4 regions of the Caballeronia sp. INML1 genome follow, and region 4 is predicted to be linked to each of the others. Evidence: predicted binding sites of a transcription regulator. Region 4 holds the regulator's gene; each other region holds the start of a gene.

Region 1 (2,202 bases), on a different contig from region 4:
CTGTATTGATCAGCCTAATAGGCATTGGGTGACGAGTGCGCCGTACGGGGAAACGCTTAGTCGCCGGCGGCGTCGAACGGTAATTCGACCTGCACCGGCTCGGCGAAACCACTCTCATCGCGCCCCGCGAGCGCGCTGACGCGCACGCCAAGCAACCGGATGCGGCGATCGAGCACGATTCGCTTCAGGCATTCGGTCGCGGCGCGGCGGATCTCGACCGGATCAGCGGTCGCAACAGGCACGGTGAGATCGCGCGTCACGGTGCGAAAGTCGTCGAAGCGCAGCTTGATGCCCACCGTGCGCCCGACATAGCCTTTGCGCTGCAAGTCCTCGGCGACACGCGTGCACAGGCCCGTGAACTCCGCGGAGAGCGTCGCGCGATCCTGCTTCGGATGAAAGTCGCGCTCGAACGTGGTCTCGCGGCTCATCGACTTGGGTGTCGAACTCACGACGACAGGCCGCTCGTCCTGTCCCTGCGCGATGCGCGCGAGCCATGCGGCATACGTGCCGCCGAAGTGCGTCTGCAGGAACCCGGGATCGGCGGCGGCGATATCGCCCACAGTGACGATGCCGAGCGCCGCGAGTTTTTCGCTCGCCTTCGGGCCGATGCCGTTCACCTTGCGCGCGGCGAGCGGCCAGATGCGCGTCGGCAGGTCGGCCATCGTGAGGATGGTGAGGCCGTCGGGCTTGTCGAGCTCGGAGCCGATCTTTGCGAGCAGCTTGTTCGGCGCGATGCAGATCGAGCACGTGAGCCCGGTCGCCTCGCGCACGGCGTCCTTCATCCGCTGACCGATATCGGCCGGCTCGCCAGGCAGATCGCTGACGTCGATATAAATCTCGTCGATGCCGCGATTCTCGATCTGCGTCGTAAACGTCGCGATCGCGGCCTTGAAGAGGCGCGAGTAGTGGCGATAGGACTCGAAGTCGGTCGGCAGAAGGATCGCGTCGGGCGCGAGCTGCGCGGCCTTCATCATGCCCATTGCGGAAAAGACGCCGAACTTGCGCGCCTCGTAAGTGGATGTGGTCACGACGCCGCGGCCCGCGTAATCGCGCAGGCGCCTGAAGCGGCGCGAGCCGTCGGGGAGCGTCTCGGGCGTGGCGCTGCGGCCGCCGCCGACCACGACGGGCATGCCGCGCAGTTCGGGATAACGCAGGAGTTCGACCGACGCGAAGAACGCATCCATGTCGAGATGCGCGATGCGGCGCGGCGCGGGTGTCGGAGACGGCGTGTCCATTGCGGCGATCAGAACGTCGCTGCGCAACGAGACGCGCTCAAGGCGAAATCGACAGAGGAGAACGCACCGAACATGCTAAGGCAGTGCCGCCAGGCAATAAAAATGGCTTACTGTACATCCATACAGTAATTCGCGCTAGAGCCTGCCCGTGCGCGCGAGCACGTCATTCCGGCGTGCGCTTTTCGGCGAGTGCGCGGCGGCAATCGTCGAAGACCTGCCGGACGACATCCGATTGATAGTTGAGGTCTTCACTGTCGAGGATTTCCTCGACGGCGTCGCGCGCCCAGTCCGCTTCGAGCAGCGCGCAATGCTGCGTGGCGATCTCGCGTGCAATGGCGGCGAGCTTGGCGACCGTGAGCCAGTCCGCGAGGCGCTGATGCCGGTCGAGCCATTTATGCGCGGCCTGCACGTGAAACGAGGCGGCAGGCCAGTCGCCATTCAGGTAATACGCGCCGAGACTGCCGCACGTGAGCCAGCAGAGCAACTCGACGCGGTCGCGGGCACTGAGGATACGAGACACATCGTTCATGGCGGCCTTCACGAGAGACGATCGACGAACGCGGATGACGCACGGCGTTTCGTATCGAAACCCGCATGTAACCCGTATAAAAGCACGATAGCACGGGATGGTGCGGCGCGGCAGTGCCTGCCCGCAGTGCGATCGGATTCACGGTGCGTTGGCGAACGCTTCGTCATGCGAAGGGCGCAATCGCGCATCGAAGGCATGCGATTGCGCTCTCATTCCTTTCTAATTCGCCGGGCATAACCTGCTTTCGTCGGCCCCACTCATATCGGCCTTTTTTCAACGACGGGAGCACATCATGTTTGCACGTCTTTCGCAGTCCATCGACCATCTCTTCTCGATTCACACGCCGGACGAGGCCCGCGACGCCTATCTCGCATCATCGAGCGATCTCGCCGATCTCGAACGCCGCATGCGTCAGGTCGAAACGCAGGATCACGACTA
Region 2 (2,202 bases), on a different contig from region 4:
CATTCATCGCATCGGACACGTTCGATATTTCGAACTTATTTTCGATATGCCGAACACTTTAAGGGATTGATCGATTCATGGCAAGCACGGTTTCGGAAGGAAAAACAGGCGACCTCGCGGGGGCCGGTGCGACGCCACCGCGCGTCGGAGAGATCATTCAACGCTTGCGCAATGAACGGAAGCTGACGCTCGACGATTTATCGCGGGCGGCCGGCGTGTCGAAGTCGATGCTGTCGGAAATCGAGCGCGACAAGGCGAATCCGACGATTGCGGTCGCCTGGCGACTGACCAACGCGCTCGGCATCAGTCTGGATCAATTGTTCGCGCAGCAGAGGCCGGTCGAAGCAATCCGCGTTGCCGGGCCGCACGAAATACCGACGTTGACCGGCGATAACGGTGGTTATCAGTTGCGTGTGTGGGGACCGATAGAACTAGCGGGCAAATTCGAATGGTATGAACTCACACTGCAATCGGGCGCCGCGCTCACGTCGAACGCGCATGAACCGGGGACGCGTGAGCACGTGACGGTGCTAAACGGGACGATCGAAGTGGATGCGTCGGGTTCGACGCGTCGGCTCAAAGCGGGAGAAACGGCGCGCTACGCGGCGGACGAAGCGCATGCGGTCCGCAACGTCGGACGCGCGGAAGCCAAGGCGCTGCTCGTGGTGATTCACGGCTGACGCGTCCGCGGCAACTTTATGCGCACAAAGCCCGCGACAATAGTTCACCCGCAATGAAAAACGGGACGCGCATCGGAGCACGTCCCGCCGGAAACGGCGCCAACGTCGCGGCGCCGAAACGCCCGTCTTACGGGTTCTTCTTCACAGTGTCCTTCAGATCTTCGCGCGCATCGCCCACGCCTTTCTGGACCTTGCCCGCAGCCTGTTGCAGATCGCCCTTGGCTTCCTGAGCCGTGTCGCCAGTTACCTTCCCGACGCCCTCATTGATCTTGCCCTTGACCTGCTTGCCGACGCCTTCGACTTGATCCTTATTCATCTCAGTTCTCCCGTGGTTTGCAGCGGTGTTGGCCGCGCGGTGCCGTCGAACGCACGCAGTAGCGTCTGCGCGTTCAGCTCGGAAGATTTCCCAAGCATGGTTCCACGATGCGCTTCGACGGCCGGCACGCATAGCAGCGAATGTCTGAATCGCACGTAGGCGGAATCGCACATACACCCGGGTCGAGTAGCGCGACGCTATTTTCATTGCAACAAGTACTGTATGTTTATACAGTATAATGAGACCGGTTGGGAAAAGGGGTGAATCATGGAGTCGAATGGCGAGAACCTGAGCAGGCGGCAGTTTGCCCGCGCCGTGCGCGACCTGGAGCGCATCACGCGTCAGATCGCAGGGCGTTACATCGACAAAGGCGTGCCGTTGACCTGGCGGCTATTGCACGCAATCGAGGCCGAGGCCGTCGCGGACCTCGGGTTTGCCGGACGGCACGAAGCCGCATTGCGTGAACTGTTTGCGCGTCCCGACGACTTTCATTTCCCTGAGACGGACGACGTAGTCGATGTTGCATCGTCCGACGCGTTGCCCGCCGTTTTCGCTTTCGCCGTAGACGCTTACGAGCGCGCAGCCCGACAAGGGCAACCGCGGGCGGTCATCGGCGCGCACTGACGTGGCACCCGGGGACGCGGCGATGCCGACGTCCCCGGTTCCATCTCACCCGGCATCGAATAGCTTCAAGGCGCAAAGTCGGCCGACATGTCCGCATCGGAACGCGCTTCGAGCTTGCCGTTCCGACACGCGGCACGAAACACCTCGTAATCCTTCTCCACCTGATCCGCGTAGCTCCGCCCGTAACGCACCAGCACTTCGGCCATGCGATCGCTGTTGCCGAGATAGCCCGAAATGTCCGGCGCGCGTCCGCCTGCCTTCGCGTGCGCGCGGGCAAGTGCCCAGCCGCAAAGCGCGGCGTATTCGCGAAAGGCGTCGTCGCTCAGGTTTTCGAGTTCGGCGGAAATTTTCATGTCGCGCAACTGACGGATGTACAGCGTACGTCCGAGCGGCCCTGTCGCCCAGCCGAGGAACGGGTCCGTGGCCGCCTGCATCAGACGTTGACCATGAACGACGCGCTGTCCATCGTGCCCGGAATGGTCCACGTCTCTCGCGTGCTTCGCGTATCTCGCGACAACCGACGTCGATGCTTCCTTCATCTGCAAAAAAAGCGGTTTGTCGTGGTGGTCGGTTAGCAACAGG
Region 3 (2,202 bases), on a different contig from region 4:
CGCCATTGACAGGCTGAATCTGGCGCGCGAGCACGTAGGCGTCGGCTTCGAGCGCGCGGTCGAACGGCCCGTTCGCGATCGATTTTGCGACGAGATACGTCACCGCGATGCTCATCGGCCAGAGCAGCAGAAGCGGCGCGAGCATCCAGTCGAGAATTTCACCGAAGAGCGAGCGCGGATGCGTCTCGTTGTCGGGCTCGAGTTCGTCGGGCGGCGCGAAGGGATTGGCGTAGCGCGCGTCGCGCAGGGCGTCGGAATCGTCGGCGTTCGCCTGTGCCTGGCTTTTCGACTCGGGCGGTTCGGTGGAAACGGGCGACGCCATGCACTCTACTTATAGTGATGGCCGGTGGCGACGCCCGACGGTTGCGGGCCCGCGCCGTTCGCGCCGTGTGTGCCGCTGGTACCGCTCGTACCGCTTGTGCCGCTCGTGCCGCTTGCGCCAGGTGTCGCCGCGCCCGCTTTCTCGAGCGTGTAACCCAGGCCGCGTACCGTAATGATCTTCGCGCCGCTCGGCTCGATCTTTTTTCTAAGCCGATGCACATAGACCTCGATCGCGTTATTGCTGACTTCCTCGCCCCACTCGCACAGATGATTGACGAGCTGTTCCTTCGACACGAGCCGGCCGGTTCTTTGCAATAACACTTCGAGCACACCGAGCTCGCGCGCGGACAGATCGATGACCTGATCGCCGATCGTCGCAATTCGTCCGACCTGATCGAAAGAAAGCGAGCCGTGCTTCACGACCGTCGGGCCGCCGCCCGCGCCGCGCCGTGTGAGCGCGCGCACGCGCGCTTCGAGCTCGTTCAGCGCGAAAGGCTTGGCCATATAGTCGTCCGCGCCGAGATCGAGGCCCTTGACGCGTTCATCGACGCTGTCGGCGGCGGTCAGAATCAGCACGGGCATCTGCGAGTTGCGCGCGCGCAGGCGGCGCAGGACTTCGAGACCGGGCATGAGCGGCAGGCCCAGATCGAGTATCAGCAGGTCGAACGTCTGCAAGGAAAGAGCGGTGTCCGCCTCGACGCCATGCTTCACATGGTCGACGGCGTATCCCGATTGGCGGAGTGATCGGACGAGGCCGTCCGCGAGTATGCTGTCGTCTTCGGCAATGAGGATTCGCATCGTCGTGTGCGCCTTTTTTACGCCGTGCATGCGCGATGAAGCGCATCGGCATTGCCGGCACCGTGTGTCGCCCGGCGCGGCGGTCTCCAGGTGTTTCATAGTCTTTGCGCGTCTCGCGCGGCGTGGAAAAAAGTTGCGTCACGCCGATCTGTGCTTGCAAAAACTACTGTTTTTTTATACAGTGTCTGCGTGAGTGGAAGCGCGGTTTCGTATGCTCGATCGAGCAGCGGAAAAGCCCGTGAACACTGCCTCAGACGCCGTTCATCATAGCAAAGGACGATTCATGGAAGAAAGCAAGAAAGGCCCGGCTGGAATGACTGCGGAAAAGAGCAAAGCCCTGGCCGCCGCGCTCTCGCAGATCGAAAAGCAATTCGGCAAAGGGTCGATCATGCGGCTCGGCGCAGGTGAGGCGGTCGAAGACATTCAGGTGGTCTCCACCGGTTCGCTCGGACTGGACATCGCGCTCGGCGTCGGCGGTCTGCCGCGCGGCCGTGTCGTGGAAATCTACGGCCCGGAGTCCTCGGGTAAAACTACGCTCACGCTGCAGGTGATCGCGGAGATGCAGAAGCTCGGCGGCACGGCGGCGTTCATCGACGCGGAACACGCGCTGGACGTGCAATACGCGCAAAAGCTCGGCGTGAACGCGCAGGATCTGCTGATCTCGCAGCCGGACACGGGCGAGCAGGCGCTGGAAATCGCGGATGCGCTGGTGCGCTCCGGCTCCATCGACATGATCGTCATCGACTCGGTCGCGGCACTCGTGCCGAAGGCGGAAATCGAAGGCGAAATGGGCGATTCGCTTCCGGGTCTGCAAGCGCGTCTGATGTCGCAGGCGCTGCGCAAACTCACCGGTACGATCAAGCGCACGAACTGCCTCGTGATCTTCATCAACCAGATTCGCATGAAGATCGGCGTGATGTTCGGCAACCCGGAAACCACTACGGGCGGTAACGCGCTCAAGTTCTATTCGTCGGTGCGTCTGGATATCCGCCGTATCGGCTCGATCAAAAAGAACGACGAAGTCATCGGTAACGAGACGCGCGTGAAGGTCGTGAAGAACAAGGTGTCGCCGCCGTTCCGCGA
Region 4 (2,202 bases):
GCGCTTTTGCCAATCCGCGCCGACGAGTCCCTTGGAGGCGAGCGCATCGATGTCGTAAGCGAGCGCGAGCGTGACGACGTCGGCCTGCAGACCGTCGAGCACCGCGCGAGCCTGTCCGCCCGAGCCGCCGTGCGATTGCTTGAAGGTCACCGTCTCGCCGGTATCGGCCTTCCACTTTTTCGCGAACGCCTGATTGAAGTCCTGATACAGCTCGCGGGTCGGGTCGTATGAGACGTTCAGAAACGACGTCTGCGCGAAGGCCGACGCGGCCATCCCAACGCCCGCCGCCGTCAGCGCCGCCGCCGCGACCAGGCGCCGCGCGCCTTTGCCCAATCCCAGTCTGATGCTTTGCATTCCCCGTTCTCCGTCTTATCGAATTGACGGAATCAGTCTATCGAGGCGTCTATATGATTAGAAATAATCGTTATTCACTTTTTTATACGTAAAACTGCTAAGAACGATATTCCTGGATGGAAAAAGCGATCGCGGCCGCTAAGCGTGCGCGCGGCAGCCGCAGACGGGCGAACTTAAAGTAAAGCTTGAAAAGCGCGAAATACTGTATAAAAATACAGTCATCTGTCCATCCATACAGTGCACCAAGGGCCCGAGCCAGTGACCAAGACATCAAAACTTACCGCGCGGCAGCAGCAGGTGTTCGAACTGATCCAGCGCGCGATCGACCGCACGGGCTTTCCGCCGACGCGCGCCGAGATTGCGGCGGAACTCGGCTTCAGCTCGGCGAATTCCGCGGAGGAGCACTTGCGGGCGCTGGCGCGCAAGGGCGTGATCGAACTCGCGGCGGGCTCGTCGCGCGGCATCAGGCTGCTCGGCGATGCCTCGCGCTCCGATCGTTCGGAGGACATGCCCCATCAATTCACGCTGCCGCATCAGAGCATCATGCAGCTGTCGCTGCCGCTCGTCGGGCGTGTCGCGGCCGGGAGTCCGATCCTCGCGCAGGAACACATCTCGCAGCATTACGCCTGCGACCCCGCGCTCTTTTCCAGCCGGCCGGACTATCTGCTGAAAGTGCGCGGCCTCTCGATGCGCGACGCCGGCATCCTCGACGGCGACTTGCTGGCCGTGCAGAAGCGCACCGAAGCGAAAGACGGACAGATCGTGGTCGCGCGTCTCGGCGACGACGTGACGGTCAAACGCTGGAAACGCCGTCCGGACGGCGTCGAGCTCATCGCCGAAAACCCGGACTACGAGAATATTTTCGTGCGCTCCGGCAGCAGCGATTTCGCGCTGGAAGGCATCGCGGTCGGGCTGATTCGTTCAGGCGAGTTCTGAGGTCTCCGCGCGACATGGGCGGGAAGCGAAAGTCGGAGGCAAATCATTCGCTCACTTTCGCAACGGGACAAGAAATGTCTCATTGACATCGCAAGATAGCCTCACCAACCGCTTTCGACGTTCAGTCGAGCCGGTTCAAACATAACAAGCATGACGGCCGCCGTGCGCGGTGCGCCGCGGTGCGTCCTATCGTCTGGAGAGTCATCATGGAACGTTTTGCCCGGCTGCTGCCCTTCCGTCAATTCGGCCGCCTGCGCCATCTGCGCGCGCTGATCGCCTGCGGCATGCCGCGCGCCGAAACTACGTCGGATCTCTTCGACGAAATGCCCGCGCTGCCGTCCCAGCAGCCGGCTTTCGCGCGCGTGTCGTTGAACAGCACAGTGCATGCGGAGCCGGAACAGCGCGCGCCGGTGCGTGTCTATCGCGGCCAGTCACGCGTGATTCTGGTAGGCAAGATCGACGAAGTGTCGCGCATGATCGACCGTTGCATCGCGGAGGAAAACGCGGGGCTCACCGGCGGCATCCTCGCCTGAAACGAGGCGCACCGCCCGCAGAATGTGAATTAACGGGATTTATCACGCGCCTGCGAGGTCAATTTCAGATTCACGTTTTGCAGAGAGGCTTCGCCGTCGCATGTCCCGCACTAGCCGCTCCGTCGCCGCCGCAGTCGTCGTCCTGATTCTCGCCGCGGCGCTCGCTTTTATCTATGCGTCGCCTTACATCGCGCTGAACCGCGTAAAACGCGCAGCCGATGCGCGCGATGCGCAGACCGTCAACGAGTACGTCGATTTTCCCGCGCTGCGCGCGAGCCTCAAGGAGCAGGTCGGCGCGCTGCTCACGCGCCGCGTCGATATACAAAAGAGCGGCAATCCGCTCGCGATCATCGGGGCGATGATCGGCGCAGCGCTCGTC

The links. The regulator LexA, encoded in region 4, represses DNA repair genes until DNA is damaged. The targets are predictions, from matches to a motif close to ACTGTATNNNNATACAGT.
Region 1: the regulator LexA is predicted to act here: its motif matches at 1,345-1,362, upstream of dinB (DNA polymerase IV).
Region 2: the regulator LexA is predicted to act here: its motif matches at 1,214-1,231, upstream of NCR38_RS20700 (DUF2471 family protein).
Region 3: the regulator LexA is predicted to act here: its motif matches at 1,285-1,302, upstream of recA (recombinase RecA).

What each region holds. Positions count from the first base shown of each region.
Region 1 covers NZ_JALQDT010000053.1:9,067-11,268, forward strand. The annotation lists gene dinB (DNA polymerase IV) at 57-1,235, opposite strand; gene NCR38_RS19690 (hypothetical protein) at 1,399-1,764, opposite strand; gene NCR38_RS19695 (DUF3563 family protein) at 2,057-2,202, shown strand, end outside.
Region 2 covers NZ_JALQDT010000055.1:138,746-140,947, forward strand. The annotation lists gene NCR38_RS20690 (helix-turn-helix domain-containing protein) at 78-680, shown strand; gene NCR38_RS20695 (CsbD family protein) at 808-996, opposite strand; gene NCR38_RS20700 (DUF2471 family protein) at 1,264-1,620, shown strand; gene NCR38_RS20705 (DUF2252 domain-containing protein) at 1,686-2,202, opposite strand, start outside.
Region 3 covers NZ_JALQDT010000004.1:296,783-298,984, forward strand. The annotation lists gene NCR38_RS02405 (sensor histidine kinase) at 1-322, opposite strand, end outside; gene NCR38_RS02410 (response regulator transcription factor) at 328-1,119, opposite strand; gene recA (recombinase RecA) at 1,403-2,202, shown strand, end outside.
Region 4 covers NZ_JALQDT010000015.1:6,379-8,580, reverse strand. The annotation lists gene NCR38_RS06135 (sulfate ABC transporter substrate-binding protein) at 1-354, opposite strand, end outside; gene lexA (transcriptional repressor LexA) at 613-1,290, shown strand; gene NCR38_RS06125 (hypothetical protein) at 1,497-1,823, shown strand; gene NCR38_RS06120 (DUF2939 domain-containing protein) at 1,924-2,202, shown strand, end outside.